DNA from 3 places in the Phascolarctobacterium succinatutens genome. Region 3 is predicted to be linked to each of the others. Evidence: riboswitches for the same ligand, from Rfam matches in the RefSeq annotation. Region 3 holds a riboswitch; each other region holds the start of a gene.

Region 1 (9,784 bases), 750 kb from region 3:
CGGCGGTTGCTGCCGCTGTTGCAAAGGTTGCTATTGAAAAGGGCCTGGCACGCAAAATTGTAGATCCTGAGGTTGTAAGAGCCAATACTGCTAAACGCATCGGCCGTTAAGCCGCAGTATCAAAAATATTATTCTCACAATGACAATGTGAGCTTAGGAGGATGAAAACATGAGAGAAATAAAGGTTAGTGAAGTCACTGATGTTATTGCCAAGCTGTGCATGGATTCCTGCTACTATCTCCCGCAGGAGATGATGGACAAGATCAGAAATGCCGCTGTTGAAGAAGAATCTCCTTTGGGCAGGGAAATCCTTGCTACCTTGATTGAGAACTTCGAGCTGGCTAAGAAAAAGGCTGTTCCTCTGTGTCAGGATACTGGTCTGACCGTTGTATTTCTGGAAATCGGCCAGGAAGTGCATTTCGTTGACGGCGATTTGTATACTGCCATTCATGCAGGCGTAGCAAAGGGCTACACTGAAGGCTATCTGCGTAAATCCTCTGTAGGCGACCCGGTATTTGATCGTAAAAATTCCGGTGATAATACTCCGGCAATCATCCACACCAAGATTGTTCCCGGTGAAAAGGTTAAAATTATCGTTTGCCCCAAAGGCTGCGGCAGCGAAAACATGGGCGCTTTGAAGATGCTGAAGCCGGCAGACGGTGTTGAAGGCATCAAAAAATTTGTTGTTGATACCGTGCGTGCTGCAGGCCCGAACCCCTGCCCGCCGATTACCGTCGGCGTAGGCATCGGCGGCAACATGGAGCGCGCCGCTATTCTGGCTAAATACGCGCTGACCCGTACCGTAGGCGAGCACAACAAGGATGAGCGCTATGCGGCACTGGAGGACGAGCTGCTGGAGCTGGTAAATAAGACCGGCGTTGGTCCTTCCGGCTTAGGCGGCAGCACTACCGCTCTGGCTGTAAATGTTGAATTTACCCATACCCATATCGGTGGTATGCCCTGCGCTGTAAACCTGAACTGCCACCAGGCACGCAAGGCTGAAGCAGAAATTTAAAGGAGGCGCCTGAAGATGAGTGAAGAAGCTGTAATCAAATATATCAATGCTCCGCTGACCGAAGAAACTGTCAAAGACCTGCATGCAGGCGACGTTGTACGCATCAGCGGTTATATCTACACTGCACGCGACGCTGCTCACAAGCGTTTGTATGAAGCGCTGGAGCGCGGCGAAAAGCTGCCTTTGGACCTGACCAATAATGTTATTTATTACGTTGGTCCTACTCCTGCCAAACCGGGCGAGGTTGTCGGCAGTGCCGGCCCCACCACCAGCGGCCGTATGGACAAATACACTCCGACTATGATCGAGCAGGGCATGCGCGGCATGATCGGCAAAGGTCTGCGCAGCCAGGAGGTTATTGATGCCTGCGCGAAGCATGGCGCTGTTTATTTCGTTGCTGTAGGCGGTGCTGCTGCTGTTATCACCCAATCCATCAAGAGCGAAACCATGATTGCTTACGAGGACCTGGGACCGGAGGCTATCCGCAGATACGAGGTTAAGGATTTCCCGGCTATCGTCTGCATCGACAGCGAGGGTAATGACTTCTATAAAGTTGGTATTGCTAAGTACAGAAAAGAGTAACATTGTTAACAGATTGAGGGCAGGATTTTCTGCCCTTAATTTTTTTTGCGATTAATGTTGACAAAGACACTAGGATAATATATTATTACTCACATCTTAATAACACGCTCTTATCAAGAGTGGCGGAGGGAACAGGCCCGATGATGCCCGGCAACCAGACAAATGTTATGGTGCTACATCCTGCAAGTGTAATCTTGAAAGATGAGAGGAAGACCGGCTCCTTCCTCAGAAGGAGTTTTTTTCTTAGGCGGATGTTTTGCAAGACGTGTTAAATAAAGAAAGGGAGTAAGAAAAGATGAAAAAATTATTAGTTGCATTACTGGCATTAGTAAGCCTGGCAGTTGTTGCTGCAGGCTGCGGCGGCGGAGACAAAAAGGCAGACAACGGTGCTGACAAAAAGGTAACCCTTAAGGTTGGTGCTACCGCTGTACCGCACGCTGAAATCCTGAACCAGATTAAAGGCACTCTGGCTAAAGAGGGCGTAGACCTGCAGATTATCGAATTCAGCGATTATGTAAAACCGAATCTGGCTTTGAACGACAAGGAGCTGGATGCCAACTTCTTCCAGCATGAGCCTTATCTGGATACCTTTGTTTCCGAGCGCAAGATGAATCTTGTATCCGCAGGCAAGGTACATATCGAGCCGATGGGTATTTATTCCAAGAAAATCAAATCTCTGAATGATATTCCCGAAGGCGCTAAAATCGCTATTCCGAATGACCCGTCCAACGGCGGCCGTGCGCTGGCTCTGTTGCAAAGCGCTAAGCTGCTTAAGCTGAAGGATGGCGTTGGCGTTAAGGCTACCGTAGGCGATATCGTTGGCAACGACAAGAAGCTGAAGATTGTGGAAATCGAAGCTGCTCTGCTGCCGCGTTCCATGGATGATACCGATTTGTCCGTTATCAACTCTAACTTCGCTATGGAAGCTAAGCTGAATCCAGTTAAGGATTCTCTGTTCACCGAGCCGAAGGAATCTCCGTATGCTAACATCGTAGCTGTCCGCAAGGGCGACGAAAACCGTCCGGAAATCCAGAAGCTGATGAATGCTCTGCGTTCTCCCGAAGTTAAGAAGTTCATTGACGAAAAATACAAAGGTGCTGTTGTTGCAGCGTTCTAAGCAAAGCAAAACTGCTGTCGCATGTCAAAGTGCGACAGCTTTTTTATATAGCAAAATTTTGTTGCCGATGCAGGTGTAATAATGATACAATTATAAAAAAGACGGGATGCGTGTAGAATAATTTACTGCTGCGGAAAGGAGAGCTTAGCATATGACAGAATCCTTGAAACTGCCTGTGGGAATAGAAGATTTTGCGGAAATTCGTCAGGCGGGCTTTTATTATGTTGATAAAACAAAATTCATTGAACAGCTGCTGGATGGCTGGGGCAAGGTTAATTTGTTTACAAGACCGCGGCGCTTTGGCAAGACGCTGAATATGAGTATGCTGCGCTATTTCTTTGAGATAGGAGCAGATGCTTCGTTGTTTGACGGCCTGCAGATTGCAAAAAACAATAAGCTGTGCGAGGAGTATCAGGAAAAATATCCGGTAATTTTTCTTTCCTTTAAGAATGTAGAGGGACTTACCTTTGCCGATGCGCAGTATCGTTTGGCTGAGTTGATTGCCGGAGAAGCGGAGCGCTTTGCTTTTTTGGCGCAGAGCGATAAGCTGACGGAAAATGAGCGAAGCTTATATTGCGGATTGACGGCGGTGCGCGAGGGACGTTATGCGCTGGCAGGCGAAGTTCTTGTTTCTGCTTTGCAGCTTTTATCGAAGCTTTTATCTAAGCATTACGGACAAAAAACGATTATCCTGCTTGATGAATATGATGTGCCTTTGGATAAGGCCTTTCAGAATGGATATTATAAGGAAATGGTGTCACTTATCCGCGGTATGCTCGGCCAGGCCTTAAAGACTAACGAGTTTCTGCATTTTGCTGTGTTGACGGGCTGCCTGCGTGTTTCTAAAGAAAGCATTTTTACCGGTCTGAATAATTTTAAGGTGCTTTCGATTACCGATAACCGTTTTGATGAACAGTTTGGCTTTACGGATGCTGAGGTGGAGCAGCTTTTGGCGGCTTATAATCTGGCAGACCATCTTGATGAAACCAAGGCGTGGTATGACGGCTACCGCTTTGGTGCCGCTGATGTTTATTGTCCGTGGGATGTCATTAATCATGTAGATATGCTGCGCAGCAATCCGTCGGCCAAACCGCAGGCTTATTGGATAAATACCAGTGGCAATGCTTTGGTGAAGCTCTTTATAGAGATGGCTGATAAATCGACGCGTGATGAACTGGAGCGTCTTGTTGCAGGCGAGGCTATAGAAAAGCATATCCGCTTGGAACTGACCTATGATGAAATTGACAGCAGTATAGATAATCTTTGGAGCGTGCTTTTTACCACCGGGTATCTTACGCAGAAGGGCGTGACTGAGGATGGCGCGTATAAGCTGGTGGTTCCCAATCAGGAGATTCGCGAGGTGTACAAGCTGCAGATTCAGGAATGGTTTAAAAAGAAAGTTTTTGCCGACACTGAGCAGCTGCAGAGCTTTTGGCAGGCTTTCGCCATGGGTGACAGCGAGGCGGTAGAGTTGTTTTTGAACAGGACTCTCAGCAATTCCATCAGTGTTTTTGATGCTAAGGGCAGGGATGCGGAAAGAGAAAATTCCTATCACATGCTTTTGGTAGGCTTGCTGGCAGGAAAGGCAGACTGGCTGGTGCGCTCTAATGTGGAAGCGGGCGAGGGCTTTGCGGACATTATTGTTGAAACAGATGATTTGGATGCAGGCGTAATCGTAGAGCTGAAGTATGCGCAGACGATGACGGCTATGGAGAAGAGCTGTGCGAAGGCGTTGGCGCAGATTCGCGCAAAACGCTACGCAGAGTATCTGCATAATAATGGCAGAGAAAAAGTTTTGCTTTACGGCATAGCCTTCTGCAAGAAAAAATGCAGGGTTATGGCAGAAAAGCTGTAGATAGCTTGTAGGCTCGTGGCTTTACCTGAGGGGTAAGGCTATGGGCCTGCTTTTTATTTTTTGACGCATCCGCCTGCAAAATATGCTATACTTAAAGAAAAACTAATCTTAAAATCGTGAGGTAGAATATGCGTAAATATGCAAAATTTTTCGTAACCCCGAAGGGAGAGCGTGCCGCACGTGGCGGTCATCCCTGGGTGTTCGGTGAAGAGGTAACTAAAATTGAAGGCGATTATGCCAACGGTGATCTGGTGGATGTAGTAACGTCCAAGGGCAAGTATTTGGGCACCGGTTTTGTGAACGACCATTCCAAAATCCGTGTGCGCATTATTTCCACTAATACTAATGATAAGTTTGACGAAGCCTTTTGGGAGCGTCGTCTGCGCTATGCGCTGGATTACCGCCTGACGGTTATGGGCGAGCGTGATTTTAACTGCTGCCGTCTGATTTTCGGCGAAGCGGATATGTTCCCCGGACTGACCGTAGACCGCTATAATGATCTGCTGGTAACGCAAACCCTGTCCTTGGGTATTGAAATGCGCAAGCAGATGCTGTTTGAACTGCTGATTAAAATTCTGCGCGAGATGGGACAGGAAATCCGTGGCCTGTACGAGCGCAACGACGTAAGAATCCGCCTGCTGGAGGGCATGGAGGAGGGCAAGCACTGGTTTGCTACCGATTTGTGCCCCGAACCCGGCGCTGTGACTACCGAGATTGTCGAAAACGGCATCGAATATACGGTTGATGTAGAAAACGGCCAAAAGACCGGCTTCTTCCTCGACCAGAAGTATAACCGTCAGGCGATTGCCAAGATTGCCAAGGGCAAGCATGTGCTGGACTGCTTTACCCACACCGGCTCCTTTGCGCTGAATGCTGCCAAGGGCGGCGCTGCGAGCGTTACCGCGGTTGATATCAGTGCGGAGGCAGTGCAGATGGCGGAGCATAACGCTGCGATTAACAATTGCTCCGATGTTATGCACGGCCTGCAGGCGAATGTTTTTGATTTGCTGAGCGATTTGTTCAACAAGCATTCCCGTGAATATGACTTTATTATTCTGGACCCGCCGGCGTTCACCAAATCCGGCAGCACGGTAAAGAATGCGATTCGCGGTTACAAGGAAATCAACCTGAAGGCCATGAAGCTGCTGCCGCGCGGCGGTTATCTGGCAACCTGCTCCTGCTCGCACTTTATGAAGGAGGAGCTATTCGTGAAGATGCTGCAGGACGCTGCGCATGATGCCAACGTTTCCCTGCGTCAGATTGAAGCACGTCAGCAATCTCCGGACCATCCGATTCTGTGGCAGGTGCCGGAAACCAATTATCTCAAATTCTATATCTTCCAGGTAGTATAAAAACTCAGTCTAAAAATATGCTGCTGTTAAGGGGGCGTTATTGTGCAGGCTTTAGAGGGTATTCGTGTGCTTGATTTGTCACGGCTGCTGCCGGGACCGTATTGTACAATGCTGCTGGCCGATTTCGGCGCGGAGGTTATTAAAATCGAGGAGCCGGGACGGGGTGATTATGCCCGCAGCTTTCCGCCGTTCCTCAAGGATTTCGGTTACTGGCATCTGCAGCTGAACCGCAATAAAAAGAGCGTAGTGCTTAACCTGAAGTCGGATGCGGGACGCAAGGCGTTTCTGGAGCTGGTGAAAACCGCCGACGTGGTGGTGGAAAGCTATCGTCCGGGCGTACTGACGAAGCTGGGCATTGACTATGCGGCGGCGAAGGCAGTGAATCCGCGAATTATCTACTGCTCGCTGACAGGCTACGGCAAAAAGGGGCCGCTGGCCAAGCAGGCCGACCATGATATCGGTTATGTGAGCTTGGCAGGCATTACCGCTATGAGCGGTGAGGCGCAGGGCAAGCCGGCGATTCCGGGCGTGCTGATGGCGGATATGAATGCGTCGATGGCGGCGGGCATGAGCATTATGATTGCGCTGCGCCATGCACAGATGACGGGCGAGGGGCAGGAAATAGATATTTCGCTGTATAATGTGGCGATGACGCTGATGCCCGGTGCTGCCAGCCTGTACTTCGGCAGCGGTTTTGTGGCGGAACGCGGCAACAACTGGCTGACGGGTGCCAACGCCAACTACAATATTTATGCGACGAAGGAAGGACGCTACCTTGCGGTGGGCTGCCTGGAGAAGAAGTTCTGGAGCAACCTGTGCGCTGTGCTGCAGCGCCCCGATATGACGGACCTGATAGATGATGATGCTAACCACGACTACTTAAAGCAGCAGCTGTCGCTGGAATTTGCCAAACACACGCTGCCCGAATGGGAGCAGCTGCTGGCGGGCAAGGATACCTGCGTAACGCCGGTGCTGGATTTTGCCGAGGCGGTGGCTGCGGAGCAGACCAAGGCCAACGAGATGGTGCTGAACGTAGAGGACGCAGAGCTTGGCAGCTATCGGCAGCTGGGCTTTGCCATGAAGCTGAGCAAAACGCCGGCCGCGCTGCGGAAGCGTGCGCCGCGTCTGGGCGAGGATACGCAGCTGGTGCTGTCGCAGGCTATTGCCGATGAAAAACTGCTGGCGGAAGCATTGCAGAGCAAATAAAAAATGACCTCCTGAATTTTCAGGAGGTCTGATTTTTTGGTAAGCTTTAAAGTTTTTGTGAGCTTATTTTTCTACACGGCCGGGATATGCTTTGAGTGCTTCGCCCAGAATGTAGATAGCGCGCTCCAGATCCTCGCTCTTTAATACATAAGCAAGGCGTGCTTCATTGACGCCACTGCCGGGGGTGTTGTAGAAGCCGTTGCCGGGAGCAAACATAACGGTTTCGCCGTCGATAGCGAAGTTTTCCAGAGTCCAGATAGCAAATTTTTCTGCATCGTCAACAGGCATGTTAACCATGATGTAGAAAGCGCCCTTCGGGTCGGAAGCCTTCACGCCGGGGAGCTTCTTCAAAGCTGCCACGATGGTGTCGCGGCGTTTTTTGTATTCCTTGTTAACCTCTTCCAGATAGCTTGCCGGAGTGGTGTACAGAGCTGCTGCACCGACCTGCTCCAGAATCGGGCTGCACAGACGAGCCTGGCAGCATTTGATAACCTGCTTGCTGAGCTCTTTGTTTTTGCTGATGATGCAGCCGATGCGCGCACCGCAGGCGCTGTAGCGTTTGGAAACGGAATCGATGATGATCAGGTTGTCGTCTAATTCGGGCATGGTGCCGAAGCTGCGATATGCTCCGTCATAAACGAATTCACGGTATACTTCGTCAGCGATTAAAGCCAGGTTATGCTTGCGCACGATGCGGGAAATCATATCCTGTTCTTCTTCGGTATAAACTACGCCGGTAGGATTGCCGGGGTTGGTGAGCAGAATTGCTTTGGTTTTCGGAGTAATGTGCTTTTCGATTTCTTCTTCGCTGGGCAGGTGGTAACCGTTTTCTACGCTGGTAGGAACAGCGTTGATTTTAGCGCCGAACTCCTTGCAGAAGGTGGTGTAGTTAGCGTAGAAGGGTTCGAAAACCATGATTTCGTCGCCGGGGTCGCACAGAGCCATAACTGCGAAAATCAGGGCCTCGCTGCCGCCGTTGGTAACGAAAATATCTTCAATAGCATAATCCATGCCTTTTTCTGCATAATATTTCTGTATAGCCTTCAGAAGGAACATTTCGCCCTTGGAATTGCTGTAGGCGATTACCGGTGCCTGGAATTCACGCACACTGTCCATGAATTGTGCCGGAGTGGCAATATCAGGCTGTCCGATGTTCAGATGATAAACCTTTTTACCTGCAGCCTTGGCTGCGTCAGCATACGGGGACAGCTTTCTGATAGGAGATGCTGTCAGGCTTTGAATACGTTGAGAAAGTATCATGAAAAAAACTCCTTGCTATTATTTATTGTTTGGGGCAGTTGTAACTGCTTTGTTTATTATAGCACAGATTTTGCCGAGATTGTATATAGTAAAATATTAATACTGTATACATTTGACTTTTTGACGCAAGCACTTTTTGAAGAAGCAGTTTGGCAAATGGTTGTCGTTTGCAGAATGCTTTTGCATAAATATTAAAAAAATGCTATAATAGGAACGTTATTTTTAATTTTTTGAAGGAGTGATTGTCCCCTATGCAAACAACGCAAGCAAAAAATCAGACCGGCGGCATCCTCGGCCTGATTGAACGCGTCGGCAACAAAATCCCCGATATCACGATTTTGTTCATCGGTGCGTTTATCATCTGCTGCATTATGTCAGCAATTCTTTCGACGATGCACTTTGGTTATGTGCATCCCACTACCGGCAAGGAAATTGTAGTCAACAATATGTTGAGCGGCAAAAACCTTGTTGCACTGTTAAGCAAGATGGTTACCAACTATTCCGGCTTCCCGCCGCTGGGCATGGTAATCGTTGCTACCCTGGGTATCGGTATTGCTGACGGCTCCGGCTACATTAATACTGCGCTGAAAAAAATTCTGGCTGTTACGCCTAAGTTTTTGATTACCCCGATTATTATTCTCGTCGGTATGCTGAGCCATCTCGGTCCCGATACCGGCTATGTAATCATCATCCCGGTTGCGGCTTACATGTATTATGCGAGCGGCAAGCATCCGCTGGCAGGTATCGGCGCATCCTTCGCAGGCATTGCCGGTGCCTTCGCTGCCAACTATACTCCGTCCGCAATTGACCCGGTTATTCAGGGCTTCACCCAGAGCGCTGCGCAGATTATCGACCCGTCTTATCAGGTTAACGTACTGTGCAACTATTTCTACGCCTTCGGTGCAACCTTCCTCGTAATCCCCAGCTGCTGGTGGGTGACGGAAAAAATTGTTGAGCCTTGGCTATGGAAAAACTGCCCGCTCGATGATGATATCGAGGTAGGCGAGGACGGCAACACTGCCGTAACTCCCAAAGAAAACCGTGCCTTCTACGCTGCTACCGGCCTTTTGATCGTGATGATTGCGCTGCTTGTGTACCTGCTGCTGCCAGCTGATTCCATCTTCCGCGATGACAAGGGTATGCTGGCAAGCTTCAAGGCGCCGATTATGCAGTCCATCGTTTCTCTGCTGTTTGTTTTCACCGGCGCTGTCGGTCTGACCTACGGCGTAATGGTAGAAAAATTCAAATCTCCGAAGGATGTTACCACTGCGATGGAGGATATCACCAAAACTCTGGTGCAGCTGATTGTATTCTACTTCTTCGCTGCGCAGTTCCTCTATGCCTTCGGTGCTTCCAACATGGGCGCGCTGATTGCGATTGCCGGTGCCGAGTTCCTG
Region 2 (9,784 bases), 980 kb from region 3:
AGCTATAAGCTTAATGTGTATACTATCTTTTCTTTAAGCTTATTCTACATATACTAACGATTTACAGCCATATTCCTTTACAGCAAGCGCTGCTCCCTGCAGGTCCGCAGCCTCGGTCAGCAGCTTCACGCTGCGACCTTCGCGGCGCAATGCTGTCGCTTTGGCAATCGCCTCCGGCAGCTTGCCTTCGCTCCAGGTTACCAGCACGTCCCAGGTGCGGTTATTGGTAGCAACACCGTTGCGCTCCAAAGCCAGCAGTACGCGGTCCACGCCAACGGCAAAGCCTGTTGCCGGGCACTCCAGACCGAAGCGCTGCATCATCTTATCGTAGCGTCCGCCGCCTGCCACCGGATAACCCATTTCCGGCAGATACACTTCAAAAAGCATGCCCGTGTAATAGTCAAGCGAACGATATAAGCCAAGATCAAAGCTCAAATAGCCTGCTGCACCGTAAGCATCCACCAGCTTGTAGATTTTGCGCAAATCATTCAGCGCGCCTTGGCACTTAGCGTTAGTTACTATTGCAGCAACCTTGTCCAAAAGCTCTATGCCGCCCTGCAGGAAGAGGAAATCGGCAAAAAGCTGCTTGATTTCCGGACGGATATTTTCCATCGCATCTGCCATCTGCTGCATGCCCACAGCATCATGACGGCGCAGGTAATCCTTCAGCTGCTGCAGCTGAGCAGCATCAAAGCCCGCTTCCTCCGCCAGGCCGTTGATAAAATCAACGTGGCCCAGGCTGATAGCGAACTTCTGCAAGCCTGCAGCCTGCAATGCTTCGGCTGCCAGCACGATAACCTCGGCATCGGCAGCGGCACCGCTGGCACCCAGCATTTCTACACCGGCCTGCTCGAATTCGCATTGGCGTCCCGCCTGAATTTCTTCATAACGGTAAAGATTTGCCAGATAGCAAAGACGTTTAATCTTTTCGCCGCCCTGCAGGCGTGTCGCTGTCAGACGGGCAATCGGTGCCGTCATATCATTGCGCAGCGCCAGCAGATTATTGCTGCGGTCAAAAAAACGGAAGTCCCCTTTGCTACCTGCGGCGCCAAAAGTATCAACATATTCGAAATCAGGTGTTTTTACCTCATCATAGCCCCATTTGTCAAAAACGTTGATAATCGCATTTTCAATTCCGCGGCGTGTCTTCATCTCTCCCGGCAGAATATCCTTGGTTCCGTAGGGAACCTGATACACCTTATTAGTCATCTTTTTTCTTCCCCTCTTTTATAACTTGCATGACAGAATTATAACCGTCAGCGCCGTAAACAAGACAACGTTTAACGCGTGAAATCGTCGCGGTGCTGGCACCGGTTTTCTCTACGATAGTTTCGTAAATACAGCCTTCATCCAGCATGCGCGCTACCTCCAGGCGCTGTGCCATTGCCTTCAGCTCGCTGATAGTACAGATATCCTCAAAAAATTTATAGCATTGCTCCTCATCCTTTAAGCTGAGAATCGCTTTGAATAACTGGTCTGTTAAATGATCATGAATATTTGCTGCCATTTTTTAGTTTCCTCCTGTGCGTTACGTGCATATAACGATAGTACTTTAACTCACTAACTTGTAAAAATACTTTAATACTTTATCTTGTGAAAGTCAAGAAAAATTTACAAAAAATCTTTTTTCCGCAGGTTTTGTAAAAAATTTCGCATTTCGCTTTACAATTACCTAGTATTTTGATATAATTTGAGCAATTCCTGAAATCCATTGGACGCAGCTTTACAGCTTTACAGTTTTTTCGTAAATTTTACGCAAAACTGTTGACAATATCCTAAAATAGATGTATGATTATTTCATTCAAACTTAACAGAGATTTCATCAAGAGTAGCTGAGGGACTGGCCCGATGAAGCTACGGCAACCACACATCAGTGAACGGTGCCAATTCCAACGGATAATTCCGGCAGATGAAGATTACAGATGCAACGTATCCTTCGCCGTGCCGGTGAAGGATTTTTTTACGCCGGCCGTCAATTCCGACAGCAGACGTACACCGGAGAATGCGACTCTCAAGCAGCATCCGCTGACTTCTATTGGAAAATAATCTCTCACACTCAAATAAGGACTGCTGAAACTTGCAGTCACATTAGAAAGGAACACAAGAATGATAGAACTAGTTAATGTAGAAAAAACCTACTACAGCAAGGCCGGCGACATCCATGCTCTGCACAAAACAAGCCTGAGCATCAAGGCCGGCGAAATTTTCGGTATCATCGGTCTTTCCGGTGCCGGCAAATCCACCTTGGTGCGCTGCATCAACATGCTGGAAAAACCTACCGCAGGCCAGGTATTCGTTGACGGCCAGGAGCTGACCGCCATGAGCGAAGCACAGCTGCGTAAAGCACGTCAAAGCATCGGCATGATCTTCCAGCACTTCAACCTGCTGGCAAGCCGTACTGTTTATGATAACATCGCTTTTCCGCTGGAGATCCAAGGTCTGAGCAAGAGCGAAATCGACAAGCGCGTACGTCCGCTGCTGGAGCTGGTACAGCTGGAAAGCCGTGCCAACTATTATCCCAGCCAATTATCCGGCGGCCAGAAGCAGCGTGTAGGCATTGCCCGCGCTCTGGCAAGCAATCCTAAGGTACTGCTGTGCGACGAAGCAACCAGCGCCCTCGACCCGCAGACCACCAAATCTATTCTGCATCTGCTGCAGGACATCAACAAAAAGATGAACCTGACCATCGTGCTGATTACGCACCAGATGGAGGTTGTAAAAACCATCTGTGACCGCGTTGCTGTTATCGAAAGCGGCGACATCATTGAAGAAGGCCCGATGATTGACGTTTTCACCAATCCGCAGCATCCCACTACCAAGGAATTTACCAAGAGCGTTATCAACGCCGAGCTGCCTGATATCGTTAAACAGATGAAATTAAGCGATACCTATACAGAAGGCAGCAAGCTGCTGGTGCGTATCTCCTTCATCGGCGACAGTGCCAGCGAGCCTATTATTTCCGGCATGGTAAAACATTTTGATGTTGACGTAAGCATTATTTCCGGTAATACCGACCAGCTGAAGGATGTCCTCTTCGGCACCCTGCTGATTGAGATTTCCGGTAACCGCGAGCGCATTAAAAATGCATTGGAATATCTGCATCAGCAGCATCTGAAAACGGAGGTAATTGGCTATGAGTCCTGATATGATTGACCTTTTAATAAAATCCTTTTGGGAAACCTGCTACATGGTTTTCGCTTCTACCGCACTTTCCACTTTAATCGGCATTCCGCTGGGCGTAATTCTTACCGTAACCCGCAAGGACCACATTCTGCCGAACCAACCGCTTAACACTATTCTGGGCGCGATTGTCAACGCAACGCGTTCCACTCCTTTCATTATATTAATGGTAGCAATTATTCCGCTGACACGTATGATTGTCGGCTCTTCCATCGGTACTACCGCAGCAATCGTGCCGCTGACTATTTCCGCAGCACCGTTCATTGCACGTATCATTGAATCTTCTCTGCTGGAAATTAACCCCGGCATTATCGAAGCAGCACAGGCTATGGGTGCAAGCCCGATGCAGATTATCACTAAGGTACTGCTTCCCGAAGCAATGCATTCTATCGTACTGGGTGTAACGCTTGCCATCATCAGCTTAATTGGCTATTCCGCAATGGCCGGCACCTTAGGCGGCGGCGGTCTTGGTGACCTGGCAATTCGCTACGGCTACCAGCGCTTCCAGATGGATGTTATGATTGCCACCGTTGTCGTGCTCATCGTCATGGTACAGGCAATGCAGTCCTTAGGCGACTACGCATCTAAAAAATTAAACAAAAACAAACTGTAATCTACAAGCCAAATGAGGGTTTACAACGATGAAGCGAGTTTCATCGACGTAATAAAGAAAAAGCCGCTTCTGCCTGGCAGCAGACCACCATTATTTTAGGGAGGAACAACTTATGAAGGAGATTACCAAACTTTTACTCACCGTTGCGCTTTGCGCACTGACCATCATAGCCGCAGGCTGCGGTGGTGACAACAAGGCAGCCGATAAAAAGGCTGACCCGAACGCACCTGTTAAAATCGGTGTAACCGCCGGTCCGCACGCTGAAATCATGGACAACGTTAAAAAGCTGGCTGAAAAGCAAGGCTTGAAAATTGAGGTTGTCGAATTCTCCGACTATGTAACCCCGAACGTATCCCTGGCACAGGGCGAGCTGTTTGCCAACTCCATGCAGCATGCTCCGTATCTGGCAGCAACCCTGAAAAAAGAACCTAAATTCGAACTGGTTGAAGCTTTCAAAACCGTAAACTTCCCGATGGCTATCTACTCCACCAAATATAAAAAGGTTGAGGATATCCCGGCAGGCGCAACCATCGGCATTCCTAACGATCCGTCCAACGGTGCTCGCGCACTTCTGGTTCTGGCTGACAAAGGCTTCATCGAAGTTAAGGATAAAAACGATGTTTCTACATCTATAGCAAGCATTACCAAAAATCCGAAAAACTACAAGATTCAAGAGCTGGACGCTGCTTCTATTCCTAAAGCAATGGGCGACCTTGATATTGCCGTAATCAATGCCAACTATGCACTGGTTGCCAAACTGAACCCATCTAAGGACAGCCTGTTGGTCGAACGCGCTGATAACCCGTTTGTTAACATCTTCGTAACCACCAAGGCTAACGAAAAGGATCCGCGCATTGAACAGCTGAAGAAGATTTACACCTCCGCTGAAAACAAAAAATTCATCGAGGATCACTTCAAAGGATCCATTACTCCGGCATTCTGATTTACCGAAGCATAGTACAAAAGCTCCCGCAGACTTCTGTGGGAGCTTATTTCTTAGCTTACCGCAATTTCTAAAAAAAATTTGCGTTTAGCACTTTACAAATTTAGCGTACTAAAGTATAATGGGTACATAGTTAAATGCTAATTAACAAATGAGGTGTGGAAAATGAAAAAATTAGTAGCTTTAGTAATGGGTCTGATGATGATGCTCATGATGGTTGCCGGCTGCGGCAGCGACGGCCCGAAAAAAATGGTAATCGGCCTGGACGATAACTTCGCTCCTATGGGTTACCGCAATGAAAAGAACGAAATCGTCGGCATGGATATCGACCTTGCACGCGAAGCCTGCAAGCGTGCCGGCATGGAAGTAGAATTCAAGCCTATCGATTGGGGTGCAAAAGAAGCAGAGCTCAAATCCAAACGCATTGACGCTATCTGGAACTGCTTCACCGTTAACCCGGAGCGTGAAAAGGTATATGGCATGTCCAAACCTTACATCAACAACTCCCAGCTGGTTGTTGTTCCTAAGGATTCTCCGATTAAAACCCTCGAAGATTTAAAGGGTAAAATCGTAGCGGTACAGGATGACAGCACAGGCTCCTACCTGCTCGAACAGCCTGCACACAAAGAGCTGGCAGCTTCCATGAAGGAAGTTCGCAAATATCCCGACTTCGCAGCTATTTACATGGAAATAGACAACAAACGTGTTGATGCTGCTATCGTAGACGCAGTTCTTGCTCGCGGCTATTATGACAAAAAGAAACCCGGTGCCTACAGAATTCTTGAGCAGAACATGGGTGATGAGGTTGTAGCAATTGCCTTCCGTAAGGACGACAAAGACTTCAAAGACCGCATCGACAAAGCTATGGATGAAATGAAAAAAGACGGTACCTGCAAAAAGATTTCCGAAAAATGGATGGGCGCAGATATCACAAAATATTAATTTGTTATCACTTGAGGGCTGTCGCATTTAGCGGCAGCCCATATTATAATTATATGGAGAGAAATAATTTATGGATTACGTTTTAAATATCATCCCTCAGATGATGGATGGCTGCCTGGTATCATTTCAAGTTTTTATTATCACCATCGTACTGAGCATTCCGTTGGGCATTTTGCTCAGCCTCGGCCGTGTTTCCGGCATTAAACCCCTGCAGGCCCTCATCGGCGGCTATGTTTGGATTCTGCGCGGCTCCCCGCTTATGCTGCAGATTTTCTTCGTTTACTTCGTACTGCCGTCCGTCGGCATCCGCCTGCCGGACTTTGAATCTGCTATCGTAGCCTTTGTATTAAACTACGCTGCCTACTTCTGCGAAATCTTTCGCGCCGGCATTCAGGCAATTCCTGCAGGCCAATATGAAGCAGCGCACACTCTGGGTATGAACTACGTGCAGACCATGCGCCGCATTATCCTGCCGCAGGTTATCCGCATCATCCTGCCGCCTATCAGCAACGAAACCATTACCCTGGTAAAGGATACATCTCTGGTATACGTGCTGGCGATGAACGATCTGATGCGTACCGCACGCAATTTGGTACAGCGTGACTTTTCTATTACCCCCTTCATCGTTGCTGCAGTCTTCTACCTGCTGGCAACTCTGATTTTAACCCTTGTTTTTGAACGTCTGGAAAAACGCTTCTCCAGATATGACCAATAGGAGGAGTAACAGCTATGACAACAAAAATCAAAGCAACCAATATCTGGAAAAAATTCAACAATCTGGAAGTACTCAAAGGCATCGACCTGGAAGTAAACGAAGGCGAAGTTGTTGCCGTAATCGGTCCTTCCGGCGGCGGCAAAAGCACCCTGCTGCGCTGCCTCAACAAGCTGGAAACAATCGATAAAGGCAGCATCACCATCGACGGTGAAGAGCTGTGCCGTGAAACCTCCGGTGGCACGGAATACGTCAAGAACAATGATGTCCGCCGCATTGCCTGCAAAATGGGCATGGTATTCCAGCAGTTCAACCTTTTTCCGCACATGACTGTTCTGGAAAACCTGATTGAAGCACCCGTCAACGTACAAAAGCGCGATAAAGCCGAAGTAATCAAGGAAGCAGAGGTTCTGCTGGCAAAGGTTGGTCTTTCCGACAAGCGCGATGTTTATCCGCGTAAGCTCAGCGGCGGCCAACAGCAGCGTGTAGCTATCGCCCGTGCTTTAGCCATGAAGCCTGCTATTATGCTTTTTGACGAGCCTACCTCTTCTCTGGATCCGGAGCTGACCGGTGAGGTTTTGCGTGCTATGCGCGAGCTGGCAGACGAAAAAATGACCATGGTAGTCGTAACTCACGAAATGGGCTTTGCCCGTGAGGTTGCCACCAAGGTTGTTTTCATGGCTGACGGTCATGTGCAGGAGCAGGGCAGTCCGGAAGAAATTTTTATTAACCCTAAAAACGAACGTCTGAAATCCTTCTTAAAAGTAATTTTAAAGTAATCAGATAAAGGTTTCTAAATTAATTCACAGATTACACCTACCTTTGTCATATATGTTTGTTACAATAATACTCGAGGATGAAAGGAACCTATTGAACAAGGCAAGCAAAGAAAGGTGATTTCAATGCACGTTAAAATTCTTGGCCCCATGACTAAGCAGGCAGAGCTGCTGCTGCAGAATACCGCTATTGCTTTAAAGAAGCTCAAGGTTAAGGCTGAGTTTGAAAAAGTTTCCGAATTCCAAAAGGTAGTGGCCTATGGAGTGATGGCCTTCCCCGCTTTAGTCATCGACGAAAAGTTAGTTGCTGTCGGCAGCACGCTTTCGGTAGATGAAGCCATGACTCTTATAAAGCAACTCTCCTAAACATATCTTTTCATCATACACCTCTCCTTAAAATACACCGCACCGTGCGAAATGTGCGGTGTATTTTTTTGTTTCGGAAGCATTTTGATTAATGTAAAATTTATGTAAAGTTCCTTACGCACTTTTAACATCATAAAATTTCTAGTATAATAGGTATAGGTATACGCTGTTTTACAGCAATCATGGATGCATACAAATTAAAAAAGGGGACTTATTTTTTATGCTTGCTTATTTCTTGGCATTTTTAGGCGGTATCGCCTTGTTTATGTATGGTATGCAGCTGATGGGTGACGGTCTGCAAAAGGCTGCCGGCGCTAAGCTGCAAAAGATTTTGGAGGCCATGACAGGCGTGCTCGCTATGGGCATTCTGTTGGGCGCAGTTGTTACTGCTGTGCTGCAGGCCAGCGGTGCTACCACCGTTATGACCGTAGGCCTGGTAAATGCAGGTCTGCTCACGCTGAAGCAGGGCTTCGGCATTATCATGGGTGCCAACATCGGTACTACTATGACGGCACAGCTCATCGCCTTCAAGCTTTCCAACTATATCACGATTTTAATCTTCATCGGCTTTTTGATGCAGCTGCTGGCGAAAAAAAGCCGCACAAAATATCTTGGCCAGGTTATGCTGGGCTTCGGTATTCTGATGCTGGGCATGGATATGATGGGCAAAGCTGTTATGCCTCTGCGTAACTATTCCGGCTTTGTGCATTTCATCGAGGTTTTCTCCAGCAATCCGTTGCTGGGCATCGGCATCGGTATGATTATGACTGTACTGATTCAGTCCAGCAGTGCTACCATCGGTATTCTTATCGCTATGGCCGGTCAGGGACTTATTCCGTTGGAGGGTGCGATTCCTGTACTGCTCGGCGACAATATCGGTACCTGTATTACTGCCGTACTCGCTTCGCTTCGTGCTAACCTTACGGCTAAGCGTGTAGCTGCAGCTCACGTAATGTTCAACGTTATCGGCAGTATAATTTTCGTAATCTTGATGCCGTTCTTCATTAAATTCGTGCTGCTCGTATCGCCTGACGGCGACATTGCGCGTCAGATTGCGAATGCGCACTCGGCGTTCAACATTTTGAACACGCTGCTCTTTATGCCCTTTGTCAACCCTTTCATCAAGCTGGTAGAAAAGATTGTGCCGGGCAAGGCAGAAATCATTTCCATGCGCCCTGTTTATCTTGACAAAAACATGCTGAACACTCCCTCTATCGCTATCAGCCTTGCTGTCAAAGAGGTTGTGCGTATGGGCGAGCTGGCACGCAAGGACGTGCGCCTGGGCATGGAGGCTATTCAAAGCTTTGATGCCGACAAGGTAAAATATGTTCTGGAGCACGAGCCTGTTGTCGATGCGTTGGAGCGAGATATTACCGACTATCTGACGCAGATGAGCTCCTCTGAAATGAGCGAAAGCCTGACGACACGCCACACCGGTCTTTTGCACGCCTGCACGGATATCGAACGTATCGGTGACCATGGTGAAACATTGGCTAAACGCGCACGCAAGCTTGTTGAGGATGACGTGGTTTTCTCTGACGAGGCTAAGGCCGAGCTGCTGCAGCTCAGCGAAATGGTACTGCGTGCCTCCGGACGTTCATTGGAAGCACTGGAGAAAAATGATAAGGTTATTGCGGAGGATGCTGTGCGTCTGTGCCGTGAGGTTAAGCAATATCAGAAGGAAATCCGCAAGAATCACATCACGCGCCTTAACGAACATATCTGCAATCCTACTGCAGGCTTCGTTATGATGGAGCTGCTGATTAATATGAAGCGTGTATCCGATCATTCCAAAAACATTGCCCAGCTGGTGCAGGGAACATTCTAAAACTTATAAAGCAACAGCAAGCATACAGACTACCGCTCAACATAGTCTGTATGCTTTTCTTTTGCGTAAAAGCATTGCTAAGCTAACAGAGTACGTACATAATTAATCCGCACTTTCTCATATGCGCTTATGAATTTACTCAAGTATACTTTAGTAAATCGTACTTGAGTAAATTTACTCGAAATACTGCAAACCCTGCTTACCTAAAACGACCATATAATCACCATAGTCTTATTCTTACATACCTATTTTGCTGTACTTATAAAATCACAGCTTTTTCACAAAATCTTTGCTATAATTTAAGTAAGCAAGGACTGCGTTTCCGACTGCTACAGTCTTAGCGCAGTCCTTTTTGGTTACGCGTAGAGCCATAATCGGCTTTACGGTTTTTTATTATACCTATTGCAGCAGAGATTTTTATAAT
Region 3 (9,784 bases):
TGTCAGTACAGACGCAGGCATCCATTTTACTATATCCGCATCGCTGTGCAGAACCACCGGCACCAGCAGAATAAGGAAGATAATGGACATAACGGTGCGCACCAAAACTACTACCGTAGATTTGGCGACAGGCACCCCGGCCTTACGCATAAACATAACCTGAGCAATGGCGCCGCCGCTGGCACCCGGCGTTACCAACGCCAAAAAGTAGTTGCTCAGAACTACATTCACTATCTGATGAAAGGTCAGCTTCTCGTCTGTCACCGAAGCCAAGGTTATCAGGCGCAGGCCGTCAAAAATCAAGCCTATCGCAAGACATGACAAAGCCAGCAGAATACAGCGAGGCTCGAACATCGTAAGGTATTCCAAGGTCCGTATATCAAATGTAAAATAAATAACCGCCGCCGAAATCAACAGGACAAAGCCAAAAAGCAGACCTAAGCGGAACAATAATTTTTTATTCATCTAGCAGACTCCAAATGAGCTTATTTTTTTAGTACAAGAGCTTTAGCAGGCCGTAAAATTAACAGGCTGAATATGCTCCTGCTGCAGCAGCTTTTTATTGCCGCTGTCAAGGTACGCCTGCATTTCCTCCTGCCAATGATATTGCCAGGGAAATATTTTTCCCAAGGCAGCAGAATCAAGACCGGGATGCGTCATCAGTTCGCTGACGCCATCCGGAAGCTGATGCAGGATATTGCCTACAAGCTCCGCATTCAGATGACCGCCTGCCAGCATGCCGAAGAAATGCTGCGGATGCTTTAGCCCAAGGCTGTCAGCGCGCTGCGCCGCCATTTGAGCACAAAAGCTGAGCCCGCTGCGACCGATCATTCTGCCGATACCTGTATGAAAACCTCCGGTAAAGGTATAGGCTTCCTTAGGTATACGTACCCTTATAATATTATACTCATTACAGAGCTTTAATACAAGTGCATTAATTCCCGGCAGCACATGCGTATGCTGATGGCTGTCGATATGCGTAATGTTTATTTTAGCTTCCAACGCCCTTTCGATTTGCGCGCGTAGCTCCGCTTCCAGCTCGCTGCGCTTGACGCTGCCGCTGTAAAAGCGCTTGGCAAAGGCAACGTAATCCGCCAAAAACAATCCCTGCTCATCCAAAAGGCTGCTGACCTTGCCTGCAGGAAGTACAGGTGCCACGCTGCCGACAAGCGTCAGATGCACACCTATACCGAGCTGAGGATTTTCCTGCGCCAGCTGCACCGCCTCCTGCCAGCAGGGAGCACTGGGCATCAACGAGGTGCTGGTAATAAAGCCCTCCCGATAGCCCTTAATAATACCTGCGTTAATCAAAGGATGCAGACCGAAATCATCTGCGTTAACAATTAGTTTTTTCATAATCTCTACACTCTTTTGTAATTGGCAAAGTGCAGCTTTACATATTCACGCAAAGCATCTTTGCCATATTTTTCTGCTAAGCGGCGGGCACATGCCGTTGCCTGCTCGCCGCCGCCCTTCGGCAGCTCGCCTACGCCGGCCTGCTGCGCCAGCTCGTCCATCGTCCGCAAGAAGCGGGCGCGGGCCAGCACCGAGGCAGCGGCAACCGCCAGGTTGCTTTCTGCCTTAGGCTGCTGGCGCACGCTGCAGCCGGGGAAGCGCTGCTGCAAAGCCTTTAAATTTACCGTAGACTGGGTAAACTGGTCAATCAAAGCGCTGTGGCAATCCTTTTGCCGCTCCAGCACCTGACTGAGCGCCGCCACATGTCCGTAGCCTAAAAGCTGGTTGAGCTTGCCTCCGGCAGCCGCTACCTGCTCATAGCGCAGATTATAAATCTTGGGCTTCAGCTCCAGCACACTATAATCAACAACGGTTGCCTTGATAACATCCCCCAGCTCAAGGATTTTTTTATCAGTCAGCAGCTTACAGTCCTTAACGCCTGCAGCCTGCAGCTTAGCTGCCGTTGTGTTGTCCACTACTGTGGCCGCCACAACCAGGCTGCCGAAGAAATCACCCTTGCCGGATTCATCACTGCCTGCCCACAGGCCGTTGCTTACTGTTGCTCCTGCGGCTGCAGGCTGCAGCTCCTCAGACGCATTCTGCACTCCCTCCAGCACCAGCATTAATCTTTGCTTTAAGGCACTGTCACCGTTATAAACATGCGTCAGTCCTTTTTTGCCGTTATATATATTCACGGATGCCTTAGCCTCACAAAACTGTACTGCAATCTGCTGGCCATAATTTATCGGCTTATCCTTAACAATACTGAAACCATCCTGACGGATTTTTTCTGCAGCCTCTGCCAGATAATCGGCAAAGGCCTTCGGTGTCAACTGTTTCACTCCTATTCTCCTCTTTGCACATAGTTTTTCGCCTTCCACTCCTCAAAGAGCAGATAAATCAACGGAACAACCACCAACGTCAGTAAGGTGGAGGTTGTTAAGCCGCCTATCAGCACCACGCCCATAGACTGGCGCAGCTCCGCACCCTCGCCGATGCCGAGAGCAATCGGCAGCATACCAAGTATCGTAGACAATGTTGTCATAAGAATAGGACGCAGACGCAGCGAGCAGGCCAAGAGCACTGCTTCACGGATAGACATGCCCTTTTCACGCTCCTGGTTGGCATAGTCAATCAGCAAAATAGCATTTTTGGTAACAAGACCCAGAAGCATGGTAAAGCCAATCATGCTCATCATGTTCGCCGTCTGTCCTGCAACAAGCAGGCCCAGGATAGCGCCGATAATCGCAAACGGCAATGATACCATGATAATCAGCGGCTGCGAAAAGCTTTCGAACTGCGCCGCCAGCACCATGTATACTACAACTATGGCCAGAATAACGGCCTTATAAACCTCTTTAAAGGAGCGTGCCATGTTATCGGCCTGACCAATCATCTTATAGTTATATCCCGGCGGCAAATTCAGCTCAGGAATATATTCATCGCGCACCTTGCCGATTAAATCACCGGGCGAAATACCTACTGTGTTGGCATAAACAACGATCTGACGCTGCTTATCCTCACGCTCAATGCGTGTAGGACCGCTGCCGTAGCGCACATCTGCGATATCCCCCAAGCGGATGAACTGACCTGCGGAAGAAGAAATGCGCAGGTTCATAACATCATTGATATTAGTGCGCTGACTTTGCTCCAGCTGCAAAATAATATCATAGTCATTGTCACCGATGGTATAGCTGTTGCTGGTGCTTTTGCCCATAATAGCCATTTCGATAACCTTGCCAACCTCCGTAGCATCAAGACCGAATTCACTGGCCTTGGCGTGGTCCAGTTTGACCACGATTTCCGGCTGCTCTTCCGAATCGGATATATCAACGTCGGTCGCACCCTCAGTCCGGCGTATCATATCTGCCAACTGCTGAGCGTAATTTTTCAGCTCCTTGATATTGCTGCCGCGCAGACCAATCTGCACCGGACGGCTGTCACCACGGCCACCGCCCTGGTTTGATACAACGGTAACCTTCAGGCCTTCAACATTTTGGAAGCGTCCGCGCAAATCATCCATTATCTGCTGCATGCTGCGTTCACGCTCATTGCTTGGCTTCAGGCGGATATCCAGAGAACCCTGGTTAACAGGATTGCGGCCGTTGCCGATATTAAGCGCCACGATTTTGACCTCCGGCAACTGCGAAATCTCCTGCTGCAACGGCTTGGCCAGCTCTACAGTTTTCTGCAAACTGGTGCCGATGGGCGCTTTAACATTGACGCTGAATTCACCCGAATCATATGTAGGTTGGAATTCCGTACCCACAAATGGAAGCAGCAGCAAATTCAGCAACAGCGAAATGATACCTACGGCAACAACCTTCTTAGGTCTTTCCAAAGCCCAGGCCATTAAGCTGTCATACATTTCACGCACGGACTGGAAGCCTGCTTCAAATTTATCGAGAGCCCTCTGCACAAAATGCGTGCGCTCCTTGCTGCTCTGCTCCTCGGTTTCTGCCTTAATCCAGTACGCCGAAACCATTGGCGTAAGCGAAAAGGCTACAATAGTAGAGAACGCTACCGCAAAAGCAACCGTCAGACCGAACTGCTTGAAGAACTGGCCGATGGTTTCACCCATATTGCCGATAGGCACAAATACAGCCATTAAGCTCAGGGACGTCGCCAAAATCGCCAGCGTCAGCTCCTCCGTCGCTTCCTTGGCTGCCACAAACGGCGTCTGTCCCATCTCAATATGGCGGAAAATATTTTCAATTACTACAATCGCATCATCAATCAAAATGCCGACTGCCAGGCTCAAAGCCATCAGCGACATATTATTCAATGTAAAGCCCATAACCTTCATCATAAAGAAGGTGGCGATAATAGACGTAGGAATACACAGACCGCCGATAATAGTCGCACGGAAATTGCGCAGGAATAAATATGTTATCAAAAGCGCCAGAAACCCGCCGAAAAGAATCGCATTCCAGACATCCGCAATATTGTCGCGTATATAGTTGGACTGGTCGCGCACCTTATCAACAATGATATCGGGCGGCAGATTGCTGTGCTTCAGCTCCTCCATCTTGGCATTGACATTATCGGTAACATCAACAGTATTGGTTTTGGACTGCTTGCGCACAAAGGTCATAACGCAAGGAACACCGTTAGCACTGGCAAAGGTATCCTCATCCTCCCAGGAATCAAGCACATCGGCAATTTCACTGATATAAACAGGACGGCCGGTATGATTAGCAACTACCACCTGCTTGATATCATTAATATTGTTATACTTGCCTAAGGTACGCACAGTGATTTCCATAGCGTCATTTTTCGCCTTACCGCCGGGAGTATTATAGTTATTGGCGTTCAGCTTACTGCGCACTGTCTGATAGGCAATACCGTATTCCGCCAGCTTTTCCGGCTTCAGCACAATGCGGATAGCACGCTGGCTGGCACCGACAACAGTAACCTCGGAAACACCCTCCACCATCTGCAGCTCATCCTTAATATTATCCTCCACAATGCGGCGGATTTCACCACGGCTGCGCGAAGGCGAAGCAAAGGTATAGGCCACAATCGCGCGGGAGTTGATGTCAACAGTCTGCGTTACCGGCTCGTCGATATCATCAGGCAGAGCCTTGCGCACACTGGCAACCTTTTCACGCACCTCACTGGCCTTAACCTGCGGGTCGACACCGATATTAAATTCCAGAACTGTTTCACTGTAGCCTTCCAGCACAGTTGAAGACAGCGTCTTGATACCCGAAACCTGACTGACGCGGTTCTCAATCGGCTTGGTAACCAGCGTTTCCATTTCCTGCGGCGAAGCACCGCTATAAGTAACACGCACGCTGACAATAGGCAAATCAACATCAGGATTCAAATCAACGCCGATTTCCGGATAGCAGCGGATACCGAACACCACCAACAGCAAAATAAACATGGTGGTAAATACCGGCCGCTTGATAAATGTTCCAATCATCGTTATTTACCAGCCTTTTTCAAATCTATCTTGCTGCCTTCACGCAGCTTGTTATGTCCTTCGGTAACAATAGTATCCTTTTCATCCAGTCCGCTCACTATTTCAGCAAGCTTATCATTCGTATAGCCGACATTCAGCACACGGCGCTGTACAACGCCTTTATCATCAACAACAAACACCGTCTGCTGGTCATCACGCATCACAATAGCCTGCACCGGAATAGTCAGCACATCAGCTTTAGGTGAAGCTGTAAGCGTAACGTTGGCATAGACGCCGGCCAAAAGACCTTCGCTGTTATCCACGCTCACCTCTGCCGCAAAAGTATGCGCCGGCAAATCCGCAACCGGAGCGATGCGGGTAATTTTGCCTATCAGCTTTTTACCGGGATAAGCAGGCAGGGTAATACTTGCTTCATTGCCGACATGTACACCGGCAATCTGTCCTTCGGGAATATGAATCGTAGTTTTCAGCATAGAGATATCAGCAACGGCAAAAATAGGCGTACCTGCCTTTGCGTAATAGCCCTCCTGATAATAACGCTTAGAAATAATGCCATCAGCCGGCGCTGTCAGCACCGTGCCCTCAGACTTAGACTCCATCGCCCGCAGACTGCCTCTGGCAGCCTCCAGCTTAGCTGCAGCATTATCACGCGCAAAGCGGTAATCATCCACCACCTGCTGCGAAACAGCACCCGTAGCATATAGCTTTTCATAGCGCTGCAAATCTGTTTCCGCCTTGTGCAAGCTTGTCTGTGCATCCAAAAAGCTGCCCTTGGCGCTCAACAGATTGGCATCGGTATCAGCTTGCTCCAAAATTGCCAACACCTGCCCACGGCTCACACGGTCGCCTTCACGGACATAAACCTTTTCCAAGCGTCCGTCCACCTTAGCGGCAACCTCTGCCTGCCATTCCGGGTCCAAACTGCCGGAAAAGCTCAGACTGGGAACAATCGTCTGCCTTATGGGGTGAGCAGTAACGACCGCCACATTGCGTACCTGCGACAGTCTGGCAGCACGCGCCTTATCAGCCTGAATATTGCTGTAAATACGGTAGCCGATAATTACGCATACCGCCAGCATCAGGCCAAATGCTATCTTAACCTTGCGATTCTGTAAATTCACTTTCTTTCCTCCCTGCACCATTCCCTTGGGGGTAAATTATAATGGGGTAAGTTTAATTTTAGCTTAGTTTATTACGGAGTAATTATAGTTATAGATAATAATATTATACCCCTTATCAAGATAAGTTAGCAAGAGCAAAGCCACAGGCAGGCATAGAAAAAGCACGCTGCAAGCAGCGTGCTTTCGACAGTTTTAAATTAATCTTACAGGCCTGCCTGCTCGCGCAGTGCAGCAGCCTTTTCAGTATGCTCCCACGGCAGATCTACATCGGTACGTCCGAAATGACCATAAGCAGCAGTCTGCTTGTAGATAGGACGCAGCAAATCCAGCTCACGGATAATGCCGGTCGGGCTCAGGGAGAAGTTTTTACGAACCAGCTCAACAATCTTGTCCTCGCTGATTTTGCCGGTGCCGAAGGTTTCAACCAGAACGGAAACCGGATGTGCTACGCCGATAGCGTATGCCAGCTGGATTTCGCATTTATCTGCCAAACCTGCGGCAACGATATTTTTAGCAACGTGACGTGCAGCATAAGCAGCACTGCGGTCAACCTTAGAGGGGTCCTTGCCGCTGAAAGCACCGCCGCCATGACGAGCCATACCGCCATAGGTGTCAACGATGATTTTACGGCCGGTCAGACCAGCATCACCCTGAGGACCGCCGATAACAAAACGGCCGGTCGGATTGATGTAGTATTTAGTTTCCGCATCCAGCATTTCTGCGGGAACAATCGGTGCAATAACCTTTTCGATAATATCTTTGCGAATCTGCTCGTTGGAAACTTCCGGTGCATGTTGGGAAGAAATAACGATAGTATCTACACGAACAGGTTTGCCGTCGTCATATTCAACGGTAACCTGAGTTTTGCCGTCCGGACGCAGGTAAGGCAGCACGCCTTCCTTACGAACCTTGGTCAGCTGCAGAGCCAGCTTGTTAGCCAGATATGCAGGCATCGGCATGTAGCTTTCGGTTTCGTTGGTTGCATAACCGAACATCATACCTTGGTCGCCGGCACCGGTTTCTTCCTCAGCAGCCTGGCCTTCCTTAGCTTCCAGCGCTTTGTCAACGCCCATAGCGATATCAGGGGACTGCTCGTCGATGGAAATCAGCACACCGCAGGTGTTGCCGTCAAAACCGAATTTTGCACGGTTGTAACCGATATTGTTGATAGTTTCGCGAGCAATGTGTGCGATATCAACATAGCATTGGGTAGAAATTTCGCCGAAAATGTGAACCTGACCGGTAGTAACGATAGTTTCGCAAGCAACACGGCCTTTAGGATCTTGAGCCAGGATGGCATCAAGCACAGCATCGGAAATTTGGTCTGCTATTTTATCAGGATGACCTTCGGTAACGGATTCGGAAGTAAATAATTTTCTCATTGGTAGCTCCTTTCATAAATAAAAAACGTTGTTGAGAGTGTTTAGATGGTATAAGAAAAGGCGTTCTCATTATGAGAACGCCTTAAATTATTACTCTTAGCATTCTCATCTTACAGATAAACTGCAGGACTTAGCACCGTTTTACAGCTGTCACGCTGCAATGGTTGCTGCGACTTCACAGGGCCATTCCCTCCATCGCTCTTGATGAGTTGTATTAAATTGGTTACAGATGCCATTATATAACAAAATCAAGATAATGACAAGTACTTTTTTTACGAAAAATATGTGAAAACGCCTTTTCCGTAATGGCCGATACTAAATAGAATTTAATTCTATTATACAGGGATTCATAATGCATACGTATCCTTGCAATCCCTACTCCAAAGAACGCGGAGAAGGCTGCAGATGCTAAATGATTGCGACGACGACGTACTTCTAGTACGTCGAGGAGCGGTCATGACGCAGATGCGGTCTTATACGCGCTCTATCAAGCGCGCTCTCTACGAATACGCAACGCCTCGTCCAAAATACGGTTCGCCACATCAACCTTCGGCATCTGCTCCAGCTCGCATACATCGCCGTTGGCGTAAAGGAACTTAACGATATTGGTATCGGAGTTAAATCCGGCACCGGCAGCCGTAACATCGTTAGCTACAATCATATCAAGATTCTTCTTGACTACCTTTTCGCGGGCGTTAGCCAACAGGTTTTGCGTTTCTGCAGCAAAGCCAACCAATACCTGATGCGTTTTCTTCGCACCCAAGGTTTTGAGGATATCCGGATTTTTATCCATAACTACAGTCAGAGCATCGTCTGTTTTCTTCTTAATCTTTTGGTCTGCCACATCACGCGGACGGTAATCGGCAACAGCCGCTGCCTTAATAACGATATCAACTGCATCGTAGGCTGCCAGGCAGGCCTCCAGCATTTCATTGGTCGATTCAACCTGCACAGCCTTCACATTAGGCGGTACGGCAAGCGCAGACGGACCGCTGATAAGCAATACCTCTGCACCGCGCTCGGCAGCCATCTGAGCTACGGCATAGCCCATCTTACCGCTGGAACGGTTGCCGACAAAGCGAACGGGGTCAATCGGTTCACGTGTACCTGCTGCGGTAACGAGTACCTTCAGGCCACGCAGATCGCCCTCACGGCCGGCAAAAAAGCTGCTCATGAACTCCACAATCTGCTGCGGTTCAGGCAGACGGCCATGGCCGCTGGTGCCGCAGGCAAGATGTCCGGAAGCAGGCGGCATTACAGTAATACCGCGGCTTTGCAGCTTAGCGATATTTTCCTGAGTTGCAGCATTAAGATACATACCGGTATTCATTGCGGGGCAGACAACTATCGGTGCCTGAGCTGCCAAAAGCGTAGTGCTCAGCAGATCATCCGCAATGCCATATGTCATTTTAGCCAGAATATTAGCGGTAGCAGGCGCAACTAAGAAAGCATCTGCCCAATTTGCCAAAGCAATATGCTCAACATTAAATTCCTGGTTGCTGTTCCACATGCTGGTAGCAACAGCATTACCGCTGATTTCCTTGAAGGTTAACGGAGTAACAAACTGCTGCGCATGCTCGGTCATGACCACACGCACCTCGCAGCCCTGCTTACGCAGACGGCTTACAAGATCTACAGCTTTATAAACGGCAATACCGCCGGTTACTCCCAAAACAATTTTTTTGCCCTTTAACAAGGTTTTACCCTCCCGCTGTTATACGTTTTTAGTACGCTCGTAGGTAATAGTATCGTTAGCAATTTCCTTCAGCGCAGCGCTGACCTCTTTTTCCGCGGAATTTACACCGGGAATAGTGAGCTCGCGTGCTCTTTTTGCTGCCAAAATAACCAAAGTGTATTTGCTATCTACTTTTTCTGCCAAATAGTCAATAGACGGATCT

The links. A riboswitch is a leader RNA that binds a small molecule or an ion and turns the genes downstream of it on or off. The one in region 3 is predicted to bind S-adenosylmethionine.
Region 1: it holds a riboswitch for S-adenosylmethionine, as region 3 does, so the genes downstream of both, M5E81_RS07355 (MetQ/NlpA family ABC transporter substrate-binding protein) here and metK (methionine adenosyltransferase) in region 3, are expected to answer to the same signal.
Region 2: it holds a riboswitch for S-adenosylmethionine, as region 3 does, so the genes downstream of both, M5E81_RS10435 (methionine ABC transporter ATP-binding protein) here and metK (methionine adenosyltransferase) in region 3, are expected to answer to the same signal.

What each region holds. Positions count from the first base shown of each region.
Region 1 is NZ_CP097284.1:1,541,192-1,550,975, reverse strand. Features, by position in the region: gene M5E81_RS07370 (NAD(P)-dependent malic enzyme) at 1-110, shown strand, start outside; gene M5E81_RS07365 (fumarate hydratase) at 170-1,015, shown strand; gene M5E81_RS07360 (Fe-S-containing hydro-lyase) at 1,031-1,597, shown strand; SAM riboswitch class I at 1,705-1,805, shown strand; gene M5E81_RS07355 (MetQ/NlpA family ABC transporter substrate-binding protein) at 1,893-2,714, shown strand; gene M5E81_RS07350 (AAA family ATPase) at 2,866-4,569, shown strand; gene M5E81_RS07345 (class I SAM-dependent rRNA methyltransferase) at 4,698-5,921, shown strand; gene M5E81_RS07340 (CaiB/BaiF CoA transferase family protein) at 5,964-7,127, shown strand; gene M5E81_RS07335 (pyridoxal phosphate-dependent aminotransferase) at 7,191-8,387, opposite strand; gene M5E81_RS07330 (AbgT family transporter) at 8,639-9,784, shown strand, end outside.
Region 2 is NZ_CP097284.1:2,158,151-2,167,934, forward strand. Features, by position in the region: gene hisZ (ATP phosphoribosyltransferase regulatory subunit) at 40-1,209, opposite strand; gene M5E81_RS10430 (YerC/YecD family TrpR-related protein) at 1,202-1,507, opposite strand; SAM riboswitch class I at 1,817-1,916, shown strand; gene M5E81_RS10435 (methionine ABC transporter ATP-binding protein) at 2,107-3,144, shown strand; gene M5E81_RS10440 (methionine ABC transporter permease) at 3,134-3,793, shown strand; gene M5E81_RS10445 (MetQ/NlpA family ABC transporter substrate-binding protein) at 3,906-4,736, shown strand; gene M5E81_RS10450 (amino acid ABC transporter substrate-binding protein) at 4,902-5,678, shown strand; gene M5E81_RS10455 (amino acid ABC transporter permease) at 5,749-6,393, shown strand; gene M5E81_RS10460 (amino acid ABC transporter ATP-binding protein) at 6,408-7,169, shown strand; gene M5E81_RS10465 (thioredoxin family protein) at 7,293-7,532, shown strand; gene M5E81_RS10470 (Na/Pi cotransporter family protein) at 7,753-9,360, shown strand.
Region 3 is NZ_CP097284.1:792,009-801,792, reverse strand. Features, by position in the region: gene M5E81_RS03805 (lysylphosphatidylglycerol synthase transmembrane domain-containing protein) at 1-465, opposite strand, end outside; gene M5E81_RS03800 (ChbG/HpnK family deacetylase) at 508-1,356, opposite strand; gene rnhC (ribonuclease HIII) at 1,362-2,297, opposite strand; gene M5E81_RS03790 (efflux RND transporter permease subunit) at 2,300-5,383, opposite strand; gene M5E81_RS03785 (efflux RND transporter periplasmic adaptor subunit) at 5,386-6,504, opposite strand; gene metK (methionine adenosyltransferase) at 6,708-7,886, opposite strand; SAM riboswitch class I at 7,989-8,097, opposite strand; gene coaBC (bifunctional phosphopantothenoylcysteine decarboxylase/phosphopantothenate--cysteine ligase CoaBC) at 8,374-9,582, opposite strand; gene rpoZ (DNA-directed RNA polymerase subunit omega) at 9,601-9,784, opposite strand, start outside.